DNA from 2 places in the Actinoplanes sp. NPDC049265 genome. Region 2 is predicted to be linked to the other one. Evidence: riboswitches for the same ligand, from Rfam matches in the RefSeq annotation. Region 2 holds a riboswitch; the other holds the start of a gene.
The links. A riboswitch is a leader RNA that binds a small molecule or an ion and turns the genes downstream of it on or off. The one in region 2 is predicted to bind ZMP and ZTP.
Positions count from the first base shown of each region.

Region 1: it holds a riboswitch for ZMP and ZTP, as region 2 does, so the genes downstream of both, ACGFIO_RS14695 (glycine hydroxymethyltransferase) here and ACGFIO_RS21530 (bifunctional 5,10-methylenetetrahydrofolate dehydrogenase/5,10-methenyltetrahydrofolate cyclohydrolase) in region 2, are expected to answer to the same signal.

Region 1 covers NZ_JBICSP010000005.1:28,449-35,904, forward strand. Annotated here, with positions in the region: gene ACGFIO_RS14680 (helix-turn-helix domain-containing protein) at 23-928, opposite strand; gene erm (23S ribosomal RNA methyltransferase Erm) at 1,354-2,118, opposite strand; gene ACGFIO_RS14690 (cation:proton antiporter) at 2,331-3,806, opposite strand; ZMP/ZTP riboswitch at 3,836-3,933, shown strand; gene ACGFIO_RS14695 (glycine hydroxymethyltransferase) at 3,955-5,370, shown strand; gene ACGFIO_RS14700 (hypothetical protein) at 6,231-6,371, opposite strand; gene ACGFIO_RS14705 (hypothetical protein) at 6,438-6,632, opposite strand; gene ACGFIO_RS14710 (DUF1996 domain-containing protein) at 6,696-7,456, opposite strand, start outside.
Region 2 covers NZ_JBICSP010000008.1:291,499-298,954, forward strand. Annotated here, with positions in the region: gene ACGFIO_RS21505 (hypothetical protein) at 1-156, opposite strand, end outside; gene ACGFIO_RS21510 (hypothetical protein) at 222-473, opposite strand; gene ACGFIO_RS21515 (polysaccharide deacetylase family protein) at 726-1,592, shown strand; gene ACGFIO_RS21520 (glycoside hydrolase family 26 protein) at 1,589-2,659, shown strand; gene ACGFIO_RS21525 (SRPBCC family protein) at 2,693-3,148, opposite strand; gene ACGFIO_RS21530 (bifunctional 5,10-methylenetetrahydrofolate dehydrogenase/5,10-methenyltetrahydrofolate cyclohydrolase) at 3,191-4,054, opposite strand; ZMP/ZTP riboswitch at 4,067-4,151, opposite strand; gene ACGFIO_RS21535 (hypothetical protein) at 4,362-5,231, opposite strand; partial or broken gene ACGFIO_RS21540 (hypothetical protein) at 5,246-7,456, opposite strand, start outside.

The sequences.
Region 1 (7,456 bases), on a different contig from region 2:
AACTGTTCTGCTGGATCTTTGGTTACTCACCGACAGGATGAGCGGACGCCAGCTCATCCATGAACTCGATCGAGAGTTGTTGGTCGAGCGCTCGCTGCGACAAGGCATCAAATGCGTCTTGATAGCCTTTCAGTTCCTCCTCGGACTCGCGGAAAGCGTACTCGTAAAGGGCCTCGATGTAGACCGTCGAGGTGAGACTGGAGGGCGAGTCCACCGCAGCTTCGGCGGTAAATTCGAGAATGGTGAATCCGCCATTCATTCCACTGTGGGCACCAGCCGAGAACGGGATGATCCGAATGGATACGCGTGGTTCCCGGGCCAGCGCCGCCAGCCGCGCGATCTGTCCGCTCATCACCTCGCCCCCGCCGACGATCCGGTGGAGCACCGCCTCGTCGAGAACGATCTCGATCCGCGGCGACGCGTCCCGCCGCAAGATTTGCTGCCGTCGCATTCGGGTGGCGACCGTCCGCCGCACGTAGTCCGGATTTTCCGGATGGAAGGTCGTCGTGACTGCCGTCGCGTAGGCCTCGGTCTGACAGATGCCGGGGATCGCCAAGGGGTGGAATATCTTCACCAGCTCGGCCGCGCCCTCCAGGCCGATCAGCTTCTGCATCCCCGGTGGGATGGAGCTGTCCTCCCACCACCCGCGGCGGCGGCTGCTCTGGGCCAGCTCCATGAGCTCGTCGCGAACCGCCGGTCCGACCTGGTAGATCTCGCAGAGGTAGCGCACGTCGCCGATAGAGGCCTTGCGTTGCGCGTTTTCCAAACGGCTGACCGTGGAGGCCGCCACTGACAGGCGACGGGCCACATCGGTAACTGTCAGGCCGGCGGCCTCGCGATAGCGCCGCAGCGCGCTGCCGAGCTGGCGGCGGCGGACCATCGGCCCGGGGTCATCAGACAATCGGCTCACCTCCGACGGATCGGCCACAGTGCACTCCCGTCATGGCAACTGCCACGCGGCAACAATATCTTGGCAAGTAGTCATTGGCAATTGCCAATGGATCACGCAGCATTGAACTATGGCAAAAGATTGATGACCAGAGGCGGCCCATGAAGGGGGGGTGATCGCAAACCGGCGGTGCGACTCGCCGCGCGTACGCCCTGTGGCTGGGCCGGTGTGGAAGACCGGCCCAGCCGAGGAAACCCTCCAGGATCCGAATCCCATCAGGACGGTAACCAATGGACAACGTTATCAGGCATCCCTGCTCGTCAGGAGCGCGATCATGAAGGTCTGGTCGGACGTCTCCTCAATCGTGAAGATCGCGATCATCCTCTTTGTCCTCGGCTTCGCGTTGGGGCTGTGCGCATTCGGTTCGTTGCAATCCCACTCCGCATCCGATGAGCCCGCGGCGGTCAGCCGGCATCTCGTTCGAGCACGCGGAACAGGGTGAGCCACTGTTCCGGCCAGACGGCGCCTACCGTGACGTCCGCTCCGACGCGAACCGCCCGGCAGGCGCCGGTCGCCGGTCGGCCGTAACGCCGGCGCAGTGTGGCCGGCAGTGAACCGCCGACACCGGAGAAGCCCAACTCGACGAACTGTCGCCAGGCGGGCATCAAGGGCTCCGGCACCAGCGGGATCTCGCGGTGGACGAGGCGCAGGATCGCGCCGTCGACCGCCGGGACCGGGCGGAACGCCGTACGCGGAATGGCCGGCCCCAAGTGCCAGTCGTGGGTCGGCCAGGTCAGTAGGGTCAGCCGGGACCAACGGCCGTAGTCGCCGGTTCGTTTGCGGGCGTACTCGCGTTGTGTCACCAACGTTGCGTGCCGCAACGGCTCGGCGGTCAGGCACCATGAGACCACCGCGGCCGTCAGGGCGAACGGCACGTTGCCGACCACGACGAACGGTGACCGTGGCGGCTCGGCTCGAAGGAAGTCGCCGGCCACCACCGAAGCGCCGGGCACCGGGGTAAGCAGGGCCGGGTCGACCTCGTAGGCGATCACCCGACCGCACCGCGGCACCAGCATCCGGGTCAGGTGGCCGCGACCGGCGCCCACCTCGTACACCAGGTCGTCGGGCTTGAGATCGGCCGCGTCGCACACCTGGCGGAGGGCGCGGCGGGAGGAAAGGAAGTTTTGTCCATAGCTGCGGCGAGCACGCCGCGCTGACGAGGGCGCCATGACCTGGTCCTTGGGAAAGAAGGAGCAAAGGACTCGGGACGGCCCTGGATGAAGCGAAGAGAGAAGAGAGCTACGCGACCAGGACCGGACGCCGGTCACGCAGGCGGATCGAGTGCAGCGATCCCCGCGCGGGCGTCATCGCCATCGCGAACAGGGCGTGCGTCGTGTGCATCCGGCGACCGTAGCCGCGGGCCGCCGGATGCGACAGCGAATTACCGGGTAGCCGCCTGACGCAGGTCGACCTCGGCGATCAGGTGCCGGGCGGTCGCCTCGTCCAGGCGGCGCTCGGCGACGGCCTGCCCCAGGGCATTGCGCTGTGCGTCGAAGCCGGACACCCCGGCGATGATCTCCTCGCCCGCCTTCCGCATCGCCGCCGTGTCCGCCTCCTCGGCCGCCAGGTCGAGCTTCAGCCGCCGGGCCAGCGCGCGGAGCGTCGTACCCTGAATCAGCAGCGTGCCCAGCGTGACCAGCAACGCGATCACCTGGATGGCGTCCCGCCCGGGCACGTCGTGCGGCACCGCCGCGGCCGCCGCGAGGGTGAGAATGCCGCGCATGCCGGTCCACGACACCAGCAGGATCTCCTTCGACCCGAGCGGCTGGAACGGCTGACCGCGGCGCTGACGCACGTTGTCCTCGAAGCGCGCCTTGAACGTCGGGTCGCGATCCATCCGCAGGTGCATCATCTTCCACTGCAGCGACCAGCGGCCGAACAGCACGAACACGGCGAGCAGCCGGATCGCGATCGCGGCCACGAGCAGGACTCCGGCGGCGAGCAGGGTCCGGCCGAGCCCGAACTCCAGGTCGCTCAGAACAAACTTCAACTGCAGGCCGATGTACGCGAAGACGAACGTTTCGAGCAGGAAGTCGAGCACCGGCCAGACCTGGTCCTCCTGAAGTCGCGTCAGGTGGGCGCCGTCGTACTGATGCTTCGGGTCGAAGGTCAGGTTGGCGGTGACCCCGAACGAGGCGGCCACCACGGCGAGGATCCCGGAGGCGTGGATCTCCTCGCACAGCAGGAAGGCGGTGAACGGCACCAGCAGCACCAGCGAGGTCTCCAGCGTCGGGTTGTGCAGCCGTTTCCGCAGCCACAGGGCACCGACGCCGAGGATCAGCCCGACCACCAGGCCGCCGAACGCGGTGTACAGGAACTTGCCCACCCCGCCCATCCAGGTGGTGCTCTCGCCGCTGACCGCCGCCACCGCGATCGAGAACAGGGTCAGCGCTGTCGCGTCGTTGAGCAGGCTCTCGCCGGTGAGGATCGAGGTGACGCGTCTCGGCAGCCCGAGCTCGCCGCCGTGCGACACGGTGGTGATCGTGTCCGGCGGGGCGAGCACCGCACCCAGCACGAACGCCGCCGCCAGCCCCATCGACGGCAGGATCCAGGACGAGATCAGGCCGAGCGCCGCCGTGGTCAGGACGACCAGGGCGACACCGAGCGTGATGATCGGCCGCAGGTTGGCGCCCAGCGAACTGGCGGCGGCGCCGCGCGCACCCGAGTAGAGCAGCGGCGGAACCACGATGGCCAGGATCAGCTCGCTCTCCAGTTCGAGCCTAGGCAGCCCCGGTATGAAGGAGGCGGCCGCCGCCAGCACCACGATGACCAGCCCCGGTTCGACGCCTCGACGTTTGGCGGCCGCGGACACCGCGATACCGAGCCCGATGATGAGCAGGATCTCCACACCGTTCACGTTGATCAACCTAGGGCACCGGTATGCTTGCGCCGGGCCGTGACTGGCGTGTTCGGATGGGTCAACCATCGTGGAGCGGCCTCGTCGAAGGAGACGAAGACAGCTGCCGCGCGCCTGGGCCTCCACGAACTCGTGATAGGGAGGTCCGATGAACGCCGAATCGACTGCTTTCCGCTCCGCGCTGGATGTTGTGCGCCAGATCGAGCCGCGCATCGCCGACGCGATCGCCCAGGAGCTCACCGACCAGCGTGAGTCGCTCAAGCTGATCGCCAGTGAAAACTACGCGTCTCCGGCCGTCCTGCTGGCCATGGGCAACTGGCTGTCCGACAAGTACGCCGAGGGCACCATCGGCCGCCGCTTCTACGCCGGCTGCCAGAACGTCGACACCGTCGAGTCGGTCGCCACCGAGCACGCCCGCGAGCTGTTCAACTCGCCGTACGCGTACGTGCAGCCGCACTCCGGCATCGACGCCAACCTGGTCGCCTACTGGGCCATCCTCGCCGACCGGGTTGAGGTGCCGGCGCTCAAGAAGTTCGAGAAGCGCCAGGTCAACGACCTGAGCGACGCCGAGTGGGCCGAGCTGCGGGCCGCGTTCGGCAACCAGCGCATGCTCGGCATGTCACTGGACGCCGGCGGCCATCTCACCCACGGCTTCCGCCCCAACATCAGCGGCAAGATGTTCGACCAGCGCAGCTACGGCGTCGACCGGGCCACCGGCCAGATCGACTACGACGCGTTGCGGGCCACGGCGCGCGAGTTCAAGCCCCTGGTGATCGTCGGCGGCTACTCGGCGTACCCCCGCAAGGTGAATTTCCGCATCATGCGCGAGATCGCCGACGAGGTGGGCGCGACCTTCATGGTGGACATGGCCCACTTCGCCGGACTTGTCGCCGGCAAGGTCTTCACCGGCGACTTCGACCCGATCCCGCACGCCCACATCGTCACCACGACCACCCACAAGAGCCTGCGCGGCCCCCGCGGCGGCGCCGTCCTGTGCGGCCCTGAACTCAAGGACCAGGTCGACCGCGGCTGCCCGATGGTCCTCGGCGGCCCGCTGGCCCACGTCATGGCGGCCAAGGCGGTCGCGTTCGCCGAGGCCCGCCAGCCGTCCTTCCAGACGTACGCCCAGCAGATCGTCACCAACGCCCAGGCCCTGGCCGAGGGCCTGACCAGGCGCGGCGTCCAGCTGGTCTCCGGCGGCACCGACAACCACCTGGTCCTGGTCGACGTCCACCCGTTCGGTCTGACCGGCCGCCAGGCCGAGCAGGCCCTGCTCGACTCCGGCATCGTCACCAACCGCAACGCCATCCCCCAGGACCCGAACGGCGCCTGGTACACCTCCGGCATCCGCATCGGCACCCCCGCCCTGACGTCCCGAGGCCTCGGTGTGGCCGAGATGGACCAGATCGCCGAGCTGATGCACACGGTGCTCACCCAGACCACCCCCGCCGAGGGTTCCAAGGCCAAGTACACCCTGGACCCGGCCCTCGCCGACCGCGTCAGCAAGCAGGCCACCGAGCTGCTGGCCCCGTTCCCGCTCTACCCCTCAGTCGACCTGGGCTGAGTTTCAACCCACCAGGCCTCGGCGGCCGGTCACCCCGTCCGCCGAGGCCGGCAGTCTCACCCCACTTGCCGGGCCAGGCAGTCTCACCCCACTTGCCGAGCCAGGCAGTCTCACCCCATTCGCCGAGGGCAGCGGTCTCACCCCATTCGTACGACGAGGCGCGGGCGGAGTTCGCGGGCCGAGGCGGGTCGCGGTTCTCGAAATCAAGAACAAGCTGTCGCAGCCGAGTGGGTGGTGCTGACCGCAGCTCCCGCCGAGGGTCGCTTCGCTCCACCTGCGTAAGTGGTCACCCTCCGAACCAGGCCGCCGCCCCAGCCCCGCTGTCGGCGACGCGTGAATGCTGGATTCGGCCGCCGTTGACACCCGCCCTACTCGACGGGGCCCCGAGGTGCTCTTCCTGACCATAACGCCGGCTACACGGCGCCAACAGCAAGAGCTGATTCCCGCACCGCCTGCGTTCCGAACGCGATTCGGCTTGGGCGTGTGCCATCCCCCGACCGGCCCCTCACGCCGGACTCTCCGCATTTCCCGGACCCGCACGCCGCACGCCGCACGCGATCCTCTGACCGGTCTCGCGCCCCAAGCCCGCAGATCCGGGCGCTCGGCGTACGCATCGCACTCGACGACTTCGGCACCGGGCACCTCACGCCCTGGACCTGCCCCAAGCCACGGACCTGCCCCAAGCCACGGACCCGCCGCACGCCACCGACCCGCCGCACGCCACCGACCCGCCACACGCCACCGACCCGCCACACGCCACGCCCGCTCACGCCCCTCGAACGCACGCCTCTCGCCGCCACGCTCTCGTGCTCGCCGGACGTCCTCGATCGGCGGCAACCCCACTTCGGTGGTTGGGTGGGCTACTCGCCGAGGGCTGCCTTGATGCCCGTGCGGGTCACCGCTGCGAACAGGAGGACCAGCCACGCGACGACTGCCCACCAAGGCAGGGCACTCAGCCCGTTGCTGATCTCATAGGCCACATTCAGCAAGGTCTCGGTCACGGCAGCTAACAGTCGGTCGCCTCCCCCAGAAGTTGAGGACTTCCTCGCCGGTCCAGTCCGCCAGGGTCACCAGGCCATGCGTACATGCGGCTTGCCGTCGTGATGGTCAGGCCCGGACAGCTTGACGTGCACGTTGCCGGATAAATCGGCCACGGCGAGCAGCCGGTCCGCGAACTCGATGCACTCAGACATCAGCTCGGACATGGCTTGGAGGCCGGCGGCAGCGGTCGGAGCACCGGCGGCGCTCGGGTTGTCGGACATCGTGTGCTCCTCTCGGGCGATGGGGCGAGTCACGGTAGATGACTCGCCCCCACTGCTCAGAAATCAGAACTGTCCTGCGGTGTTGCATGGAGTGACCTGTACCACACAGTTCTTCACTCGTTCCGCCATAGCGGTGTCTTCCCAGGCGAAGAAGGCGTCGCCGTGCATGGACGAGGCCTTCCCGGAGGAAAGGGCGAAACCGTCCTTCGAACCAGAGGTCGGGTAGGCGATGGAGAAGGTCAGTGCCGGGATCGGAACCGGGTGGGTGGCCGTGCACTTGCCGCCCTGACCGAAGGCCACGTGGTCCCTGTGGTTGGGGCTGTCCAGATGCTTGCCGTCCCAGCAGTCTGGGAAGCGAAGGGTGAAGTGCAGCTTGCCCCCGTCACAGACCGGCCAGTTGCCGTCGGTGCTGCGGCTCGCGCCGTCTTGCGGACCGCCGGCGCAGTAGAACTGATTGACTGCACCCTTCGGGGTATCTACCTGCTTCTTCGGGTCGCCGACGAGCATGCGCAAGCCGAACGGCATCGGCATGGTCTTCGACTTGTCCTCGAGCAGTGAGCCGTAATAGACGACGACCTCGTCGGGCTCGACCGCGACACCATGTTCACGCAGCTCGGGAACCCAGTAGGCCGAGTGGTCCTCGATTGGCTTGCAGCTGGAGGCGGTGAACTTGGTCAGGCTCTCGGGCGTGCTGAACGCATCAAGACCCTTGTTGCCGAAGATCGAGTGCATGTGCGAGGCGCCCGCCATATTCGGGAAGACGATCGGGTCGTCCGGCTTGGCGTGACTGAACTCGCACGTCGCGTTGAACTCGGCATTGTGGC
Region 2 (7,456 bases):
GAGCGTGCCCTCCTCGTCGAAGCGGCCGACGCCGAAGAAACTGCCCGGCGTCGCCCGATAGCGGGCCAGAGCGGCGCGCTCGGAGGCGTAGCCGTCCGGGTCGACGCCGATGCGGGGGACACCGAGGTGGGTGTTCAGCTGAATGAGCCGGAACATTGGCCGCTCCCGAGGGTAGTGCTGCGGGTCTCTGCTCCGGGGTACGGGCGGCAGGCGGTAGCGGTTCATTCCTTACTTTGTGTAAGCGAAAAACTCCGCTTACTGCGGTGACCCGTCATCCGGAAGCAGTCGAAGGTTACGGCGTGTAGTGCGTACACGCTAGACGTCAGGAGTGCCAGCATCCCGGTCAGGATCGCTGTGAGTGAGGAGTCGAGAGCGTGCCAGGCCACCGGCAGCGCGGTGATCCCGAGCACCACCGCCGCTTCGACGGCCGACTCGGCCAGTCGCAACGGATCGATCGCACGGTTTCCGGTCATGGTGAGTCACCCTGCCGTCCGAGCCGGTCCGGCCGCTTCGGCCCGGGGACCGATCCACGCCTATGACTTTCGGCCGAGTCGGCCGGTCGGCGGAAAGGCCGAAGCTTGATCGTCCGTTGGTGCGGTGCTTGCCTCTCACCGGCCCGGATGCCTGTTGACCTGGGATTTGAGCATTAGCGTGGTGATCTACGAAAGTCGGATCGCCGCCGTCCGATAAGGGAGTGGTCCGGTAGCGAAGGAGGAAGGAACGCGGTGACCGACACGGCCACGCCGGCCTGGGCGACCCTGCCGGCGCTGATGTACCACTCGGTGTCCGCCATCGGCGGGCCGCTGGGCGATCTCGCCGTGCCACCGAGCCGTCTCACCGAGCACTTCACCGCTCTCACCGCGGCCGGGTACCGCCTGGTCGGGCTGGCTGAGGCCCTCGACCTGCTCGCGGCCGGCGCTGACCTAGCCACGGGCGCGGATAACGCCGCCGGCCCGGGTAAGGCCGCCGGCAGCACCGACAAGCTGGTCGCGGTCACCTTCGACGACGGCTACCGCAACTTCCTCACCGCGGGACTGCCGGTCCTGGCCGCGACCGGCGCCCGCGCCACCCTCTACGCCTCGGTCGGCCACCTCGGTGACCGGGCCGGCTGGCTCGGCCGCTGGGCCCCGGACTTCGGCCGCCTGCTGACCTGGGACGAGCTGGCCGAGGTGGCCGACGCCGGCGTGGAGATCGGCAACCACAGCCTGGTCCACCACCCGCTCGACGTGCTGCCGCCGGACCAGCTGCGCAACGAGATCGTCCGCAGCCACGGGGAACTCGAGCAACGGCTGGGGCGGAAGGTGCGCGGGTTCGCGTACCCCCACGGCTACAACGGGCGGCGGGTGCGGGACGTCGTCCGGGAAACCGGGTACGACCACGCGACCGAGGTCGGCCGGCGGCTGCACCGGCCCGGCGACAACCGGTTCGCGGTGCCACGCCTGCAGCCGACGCCCGCGCACACCGGCGAGGACCTGGTCGCGCTGGTCTCCGGGGGCGGGTCGCAGCTCGTACCGCAGATGAAGCGCCTGGCCCAGCCGGCCTGGCGGGTGGCGCGCAAGGTGGCGCTGCGCAGTGGACGGACGCTCACGTGAGCGGCGGAGCGCACCGCGCGCCCAGCCGCTTCGGCCGGCGCCAGGCCATCGCCGGGATCGCCGCGCTGGCCGTCGTGCCGACCGCCGCGGTGGTGGCCGGGCAGGTGCGCACCCGGACGCTGCCGGCCGAGGCGACCACCGGACCGTCGCACGCGCCGTCGGCCGCGGCTTCCGGGCCGGGTAAGGGGTCGAAGCCGTCCGGTGCCGCGGTGGTGGGCAAGGGCGGGGGACCGGTGCCCTACCGCGGTGGCAAGACGATGCTGGGCGCGTACCTGGATCTGGAAGGCATGTCGGCGGCCCAGGCGATCGCGTTGCGCCGCCGGCAGACCGGGCGCGACCCGCGGATCCTGCACACCTTCTATGCCTGGCAGGACACCCTGCCGCGGTCGTTGCCGTGGCTGCCGGACGACTCGTACCCGATGATCTCCTGGCGCGGCACCGACCACGCCTCGATCCTCTCGGGTAGGTTCGACGACCTCATCGCTCGCAACGCCAAGCAGCTCAAGCGGCTCGGCCGGCCGGTGCTGCTGCGCTGGGGCTGGGAGATGAACGGCGACTGGTACCGCTGGGGCGGCCCGCAGAACAGCAACAACCCGGCCAATTACGTACGCAGCTGGAAGCACCTCCGGAAGATCTTCGCCGACCAGAAGGCCGACAACGTCTCCTGGGTGTGGAGCCCCAACTGGAACGACAAGCCGGACGCCGCCTGGAACGCCAAGCCGAAGTACTACCCCGGCGACGACCAGGTCGACTGGGTCGGTGTGTCGGGCTACAACCTGCACCGGGAGCTTCCGGGCCAGCTCTTCCAGGGCATCTACGACCTGTACGGCGCCAAGAAACCGATCATGATCACGGAGACGGGCTCGGTCGACCGTGGCGGCCGCACCAAGGCCGACTGGACGACGGCCCTGGCCACCTGGGTCGAGCAGCACCCGGCGGTCGGCGCGGTGGTCTGGTTCGACACCGACACGCACTACAACTACCACGAGAAGTGGCGCGTCGACACCGACCCGGAGTCCCTCGCCGCGTTCGTCGCGATGGCCAAGGACCCGCACTTCAGCGCCTGACCCGGCGCCCCATGCGTGCGGCCGAGCCGCGGGTCAGGCGGCGGGGCGGCTCAGCCGGTTCGCGAGTTCGGCCGCCCGGCTCAGCTGCCCGGCCCGCGCCGTCGTCCGCACGGTGCGTCGCAGCAGCGCGGGCACACGCACGGTCAACGTATCGGTGACAGCGGTACCGGGCCCGGCGGCGACCAGACCGGTGACGATGTGCACCTGGACGCCGCCCCGGCTGCGGATGTCGAAGACGACCCGCGCGCCCTCGCCCGTCTCCTCCGGCCAGAGCCGGACCGCGATCGGGTTGTCCATCCGCAGCGGGCCGGCCAACCGCAGCCGCTCCACGGCGGTGAACTCGGTGACCCCGTCGCTCTCCCGGATGTCCCGCACCGCGACCACATAGGGGTTCAGCCCGACGTAGAGTTCCGGATCGCACAGGTGCGCACCGACCTCACCGGGCGGCGCCGCGACAGTGAACTCATGGACGAGCGTCAGCTGACTCACGCGGGCAAGATAACAGCGCGGCGCCCGGCCGGGGCGGGATGGTCAGGTGGCGGCCCGCTCGGCCGCCGCGACCGCGTTGCGGAACAGCATGGCCACAGTGGTCGGGCCGACCCCGCCGACCCTCGGCGTGATCGCGCCGGCCACCTCGGCCACCGACTCGTCGACGTCGGGCAGCAGCCGGCGGCCCTCGTAGCGGACACCGGCGCCGATCACCGTCGCGCCCGGTCGGACGTGCTCGGGCTGGACGATGCCGGGCACGCCGGCCGCCGCGACCAGGACGTCCGCCCGCCGGGTGTAGCGGGCCCAGTCCGGCACGCCGGTGTGCACCACGGTGACGGCGGCGTTCGCGGTCGGGCGCTTCTGGGCCAGCAGCATGGCCAGCGGCCGGCCGATGGTGGCGCCACGGCCGAGGATGACCACCTCGTGGCCGGCGACCGGGATCTCGTAGTGGGCCAGCAGCGCCTCGATGCCGGCCGGCGTGCACGGGACCGGGCCGGGCCGGCCGCTCGACAGCCGGCCCAGGTTGAGCGGGTGCATGCCGTCGACGTCCATGTCCGGGTCGACGGTCATCAGGGCCGCGTCGTAGTCCAGGTGACCGGGGATCGGGTATTGGATCAGGAGGCCGTGCACCGCCGGGTCGTCGTTGAAGCGGGCGATCGTACGGTGCAGATCGTCCTGCGTGGCGTCGGCCGGCAGGTGCTCGTGCGGGGACACGAAGCCCAGCTCGGCGGCCTGTTTCTGCTTGATCCGGATGTAGCCGGCGCTGGCCGAGTCGTCACCCACCAGGATCGTCGCCAGCGACGGCTCGACACCGCGGGCGCGCAGGTCGGCGGCGCGGCGGGCCACGTCGGCCAGGACCGCCTCGGCGACCGGCGCGCCGGGCAGCAGCCTTGCTGTGTCAGTCATGCGATTCTCCCGCGTGGGCACCCAGGCGGACGGCACCCACGACCGCGCTCCCCGATGGTGGTCGCCATCCTCGGTGCCGCCAGTCGCGTGAGGATCTCCAACCTACCCTGCAGACCAGTGGTAGCCCTGAGGGGTATCCGCGACCCGAATGCCGCTCAGGCCTACCACTGAATCGCCAGTGGTAAGTCTGGGCGTATCCGCCCGGGCCTCCCGCGGAAAGGGCCGGTGGGAGGCCCGGGCGGTATGCGCGACCGGAACGCCGCCCAGGGCTACCACTGAATCGGCGATCGGCGGCCGGGCGGCGGCGTCAGGACTGAGCGGCCGCGACGATCACCGTGCGGTACGCGGCGGTGTCCCCCGCGCGATACAACCCGATCGTCATCCGGCTGGCCGACGGGAGCCGTAGCGTCGCCCCCCAGGTGCCGTCGCCGCCGGCCACCCGCCGCTCGATGATCCGGTTGCCGGTCGGGTCGGTGACCACCACCGAGTACGGACCGTCGGCCTCGACCAGCCCGGTCGCCCGGATGTCGACGTCCCAGCCGCCGTCGCTGCCGACCGGGCCCGGCAGGTCGGAGTAGAGCGTGGTGACGGTGACCCGGTAACTGTCCTGCGAGCTGGTGTACGACAGCCAGCCGGCCCCGCCGACCACGGCCAGGACCAGAAGCATCGGCAGGAGCTGCTTGACGACCGTACGCCGCTCGACCCTCTGCTCGGGCGACCGCGGCGCGAACGGCCCGGGCAGCGGCGTGGCCGTCTCATCGGTGATCCTGGGAATGAGCTCGGTCTTCGGGCCCTCCTCGTCGTCCTCCTCCTCGCCCTGCCAGACCCGCTCCGGCACCGCCCTGAGGGCGAGCATCGCCAGCGTGATCCCGGCGGTGGCGAGCGACCAGGAGACCCGGTCGAGCTTGAAGCCGGCCACGTAGAGCACCAGCCCGGCGACGATCATGGTGGCCAGCGACAGGCCCGGCACCAGGACGGTCCGCTCGACCGCGCTGAGCGCCCGGTAACGGAAGATCAGGGCGTTCAGGGCCAGCCCGGGCAGCAGGCAGCCGAGCGCGATCCCGCCGGGAATGGCCAGCGCGCGCGGCCCGGCCAGCACCGACGCGGCCGCGGCGATCGTGGCCACCGCGAACAGGAGCGCTGTCGATCGAAGGACGGGCCGAGCCCGTTCACGCACGGTAAGCCCGTTCACTACTGGACCCCCATCCGGTAGATGCGCACCGTGCCGTTGTCGTAGAGCCGGTCCACGTCGGTCAGCGCGTCGAACTTGGTCAGCTGGCGGGTGGTCAGCGGCTCGGTGATGCGGCCGGCCCGCGGGTCGTTCTCGAAGTACGCCTCGCTCTGCGGCAGCTGGGTGCTCAACCGGCGGTCCACCACCAGGTAGTTGACACGGATCCGGGCGACCAGCTCGTCCTCGTTCAGGCCCCACTCGTCGGCGTAGTAGAGCGGCCCGACCTCGCGCACCGGGTCCTGCCGGCCGTAGGTGGACGCCAGCGACACCGACGTCACGTCACCGCCGACCCGGTTGCCCCGCCCGAGCACGGTGAGCTCCCACTTCGCGGCGTCCACCCCGTACGCGTCGACCGAGCGCTCGAACCCTCCGGCCAGGTACGGCCCCGGCAGCAGCGACCCCAGCGGCGGCCAGCCCCCGGCCCGGGCGCCGATCATCAGCAACGTGACCAGCGCCGAGCCGGCCAGCACCCGGACCACCAGGTTGCGCCCGGTCGGCGGTGGCGTGGCCAGCGCCGGCGCCACCCAGTGCCGGCGCCCGGCGGTGTCCCGCGACGGCAGGATCTGCACCGCCCGGACCAGCGCGATCGCCGCGATGATGGAGATCGGGATGTACGTGAAGGTGGACAGCCGCCCGGCGATCTCCGGACCGTTCTGGCCGAGGAACCGCACCCCGTTGCCGGCGAAGAACACCAGCCCGCCGATCACCGCCGCCCAGCGCCAGCTGTCCCGGTCGTGCCGGATGACCATGTCCCGGGCGACCGCGATGAACAGCACGAGCAGGCCGAGCAGGCCGGAACCCTGCAGGATGAGCTGGTAGAGCGGGGCCGACGGCGCGGCCGCGGAGGCGCCGCTGCTACCCCCGAGCAGGGTGTCGACCGTGGTCGCCACCTGCTGGACCGGCTCCTCCAGGTACGAGATGACGTCGCGGGCCACCAGCAGGATCCAGGCCGTCACCACGGCTAGCGCGATCGCCGGCATGGCCAGCGCCGACCAGCGCCGCGGCCGCTCGGTGAACAGTTCCGTGACCCCGAGCAGGGTGAGCGTGGCGACCAGGGCGAACGCGGTCACATGGTGGCTGACCGCGGTCATCACCATCGACCCGATCGCGACCACCTGGAACGGTTTGCCACCCTCGGCCCGCCACCGCCGGGTCGCCCAGATCGCCAGCATGAAGAACGGCAGGGCGGCCGTCTGGTAGAGGAACATCGAGCTGAAGAACAGATAGTGCAGGGCGGTGGCGTACGTCGCGCAGGCCACTCCGGCGACGGCGGGGGAGTTGCTGGCCCGCAGCACGCAGACGAACAGCACGCCGACGAAGACCAGGTGGGCCACGCCGGCGACGATGATGCCGGCCGCGCTGACCGGCAGTCCGGTCATCGACGACATCGCGGCGCCCATCTCGGCCAGGCCCGGGAAGTGCACCGCCGGGGGCAGGGCCGGGTTGGGCTGGAACAGCTTCCCGGTCTCCATGATCGTCGTGGTCGCCAGCCAGTGCTGCAGCTCGTCGGGGAAGCGGAACTGGTCCGGGCTGTACATCCACTTGAGCAGGTACTGGTTGATGGCCAGGCCCATGACCAGCAGGAACGACTCGGCGACCCCGGCCATCCGTCGGCTGAGCAGGCGCAACACCACCGGCGTGAAGACGACCACCTGGCCGATCCAGTAGGCGATCGGCGCGCTCTCGGCGCCGGACCGGCCGCCGGTGTAGGACAGGGCCACGAGCAGGACGCCGAGGCTGGACAGGAGCAGGACCCAGGGCGCGCGGCCCAGGTCGTAGGGGCCGCCGCGGGGCGCCTTGCGGCGGTCGACCGCTGGTTGCGCGACGGGGGCGGCCACCGGGATCTTCTGGGTACGCGGTGAGCGCCCCGGGATCACGGTGATGCGGCGCGTCTCCTCCGCCCCGGGGATGATCCGCCTGGTGTCCTCACCCGGGATGATCTTGACGGTTTCCTCGCCGGGGATGATCCGGACCGTCTCGTCGATCGCCGGGATGACCTCGGTTGGATGCTCAACCTCTACTTGACCCTCAACCTCAGCCTCATCTTGAGGTTGAGAGTCGACCGCTTCGTCCGTTTCTTCTGGGGCTGTTTCGGGCGTCTTATGAGTTTCGTCCGGTTCGTCGTCCCTGACCGCGGCTTCAGTCTCGGCTTCGGTTTCCGGCTCCGCCTC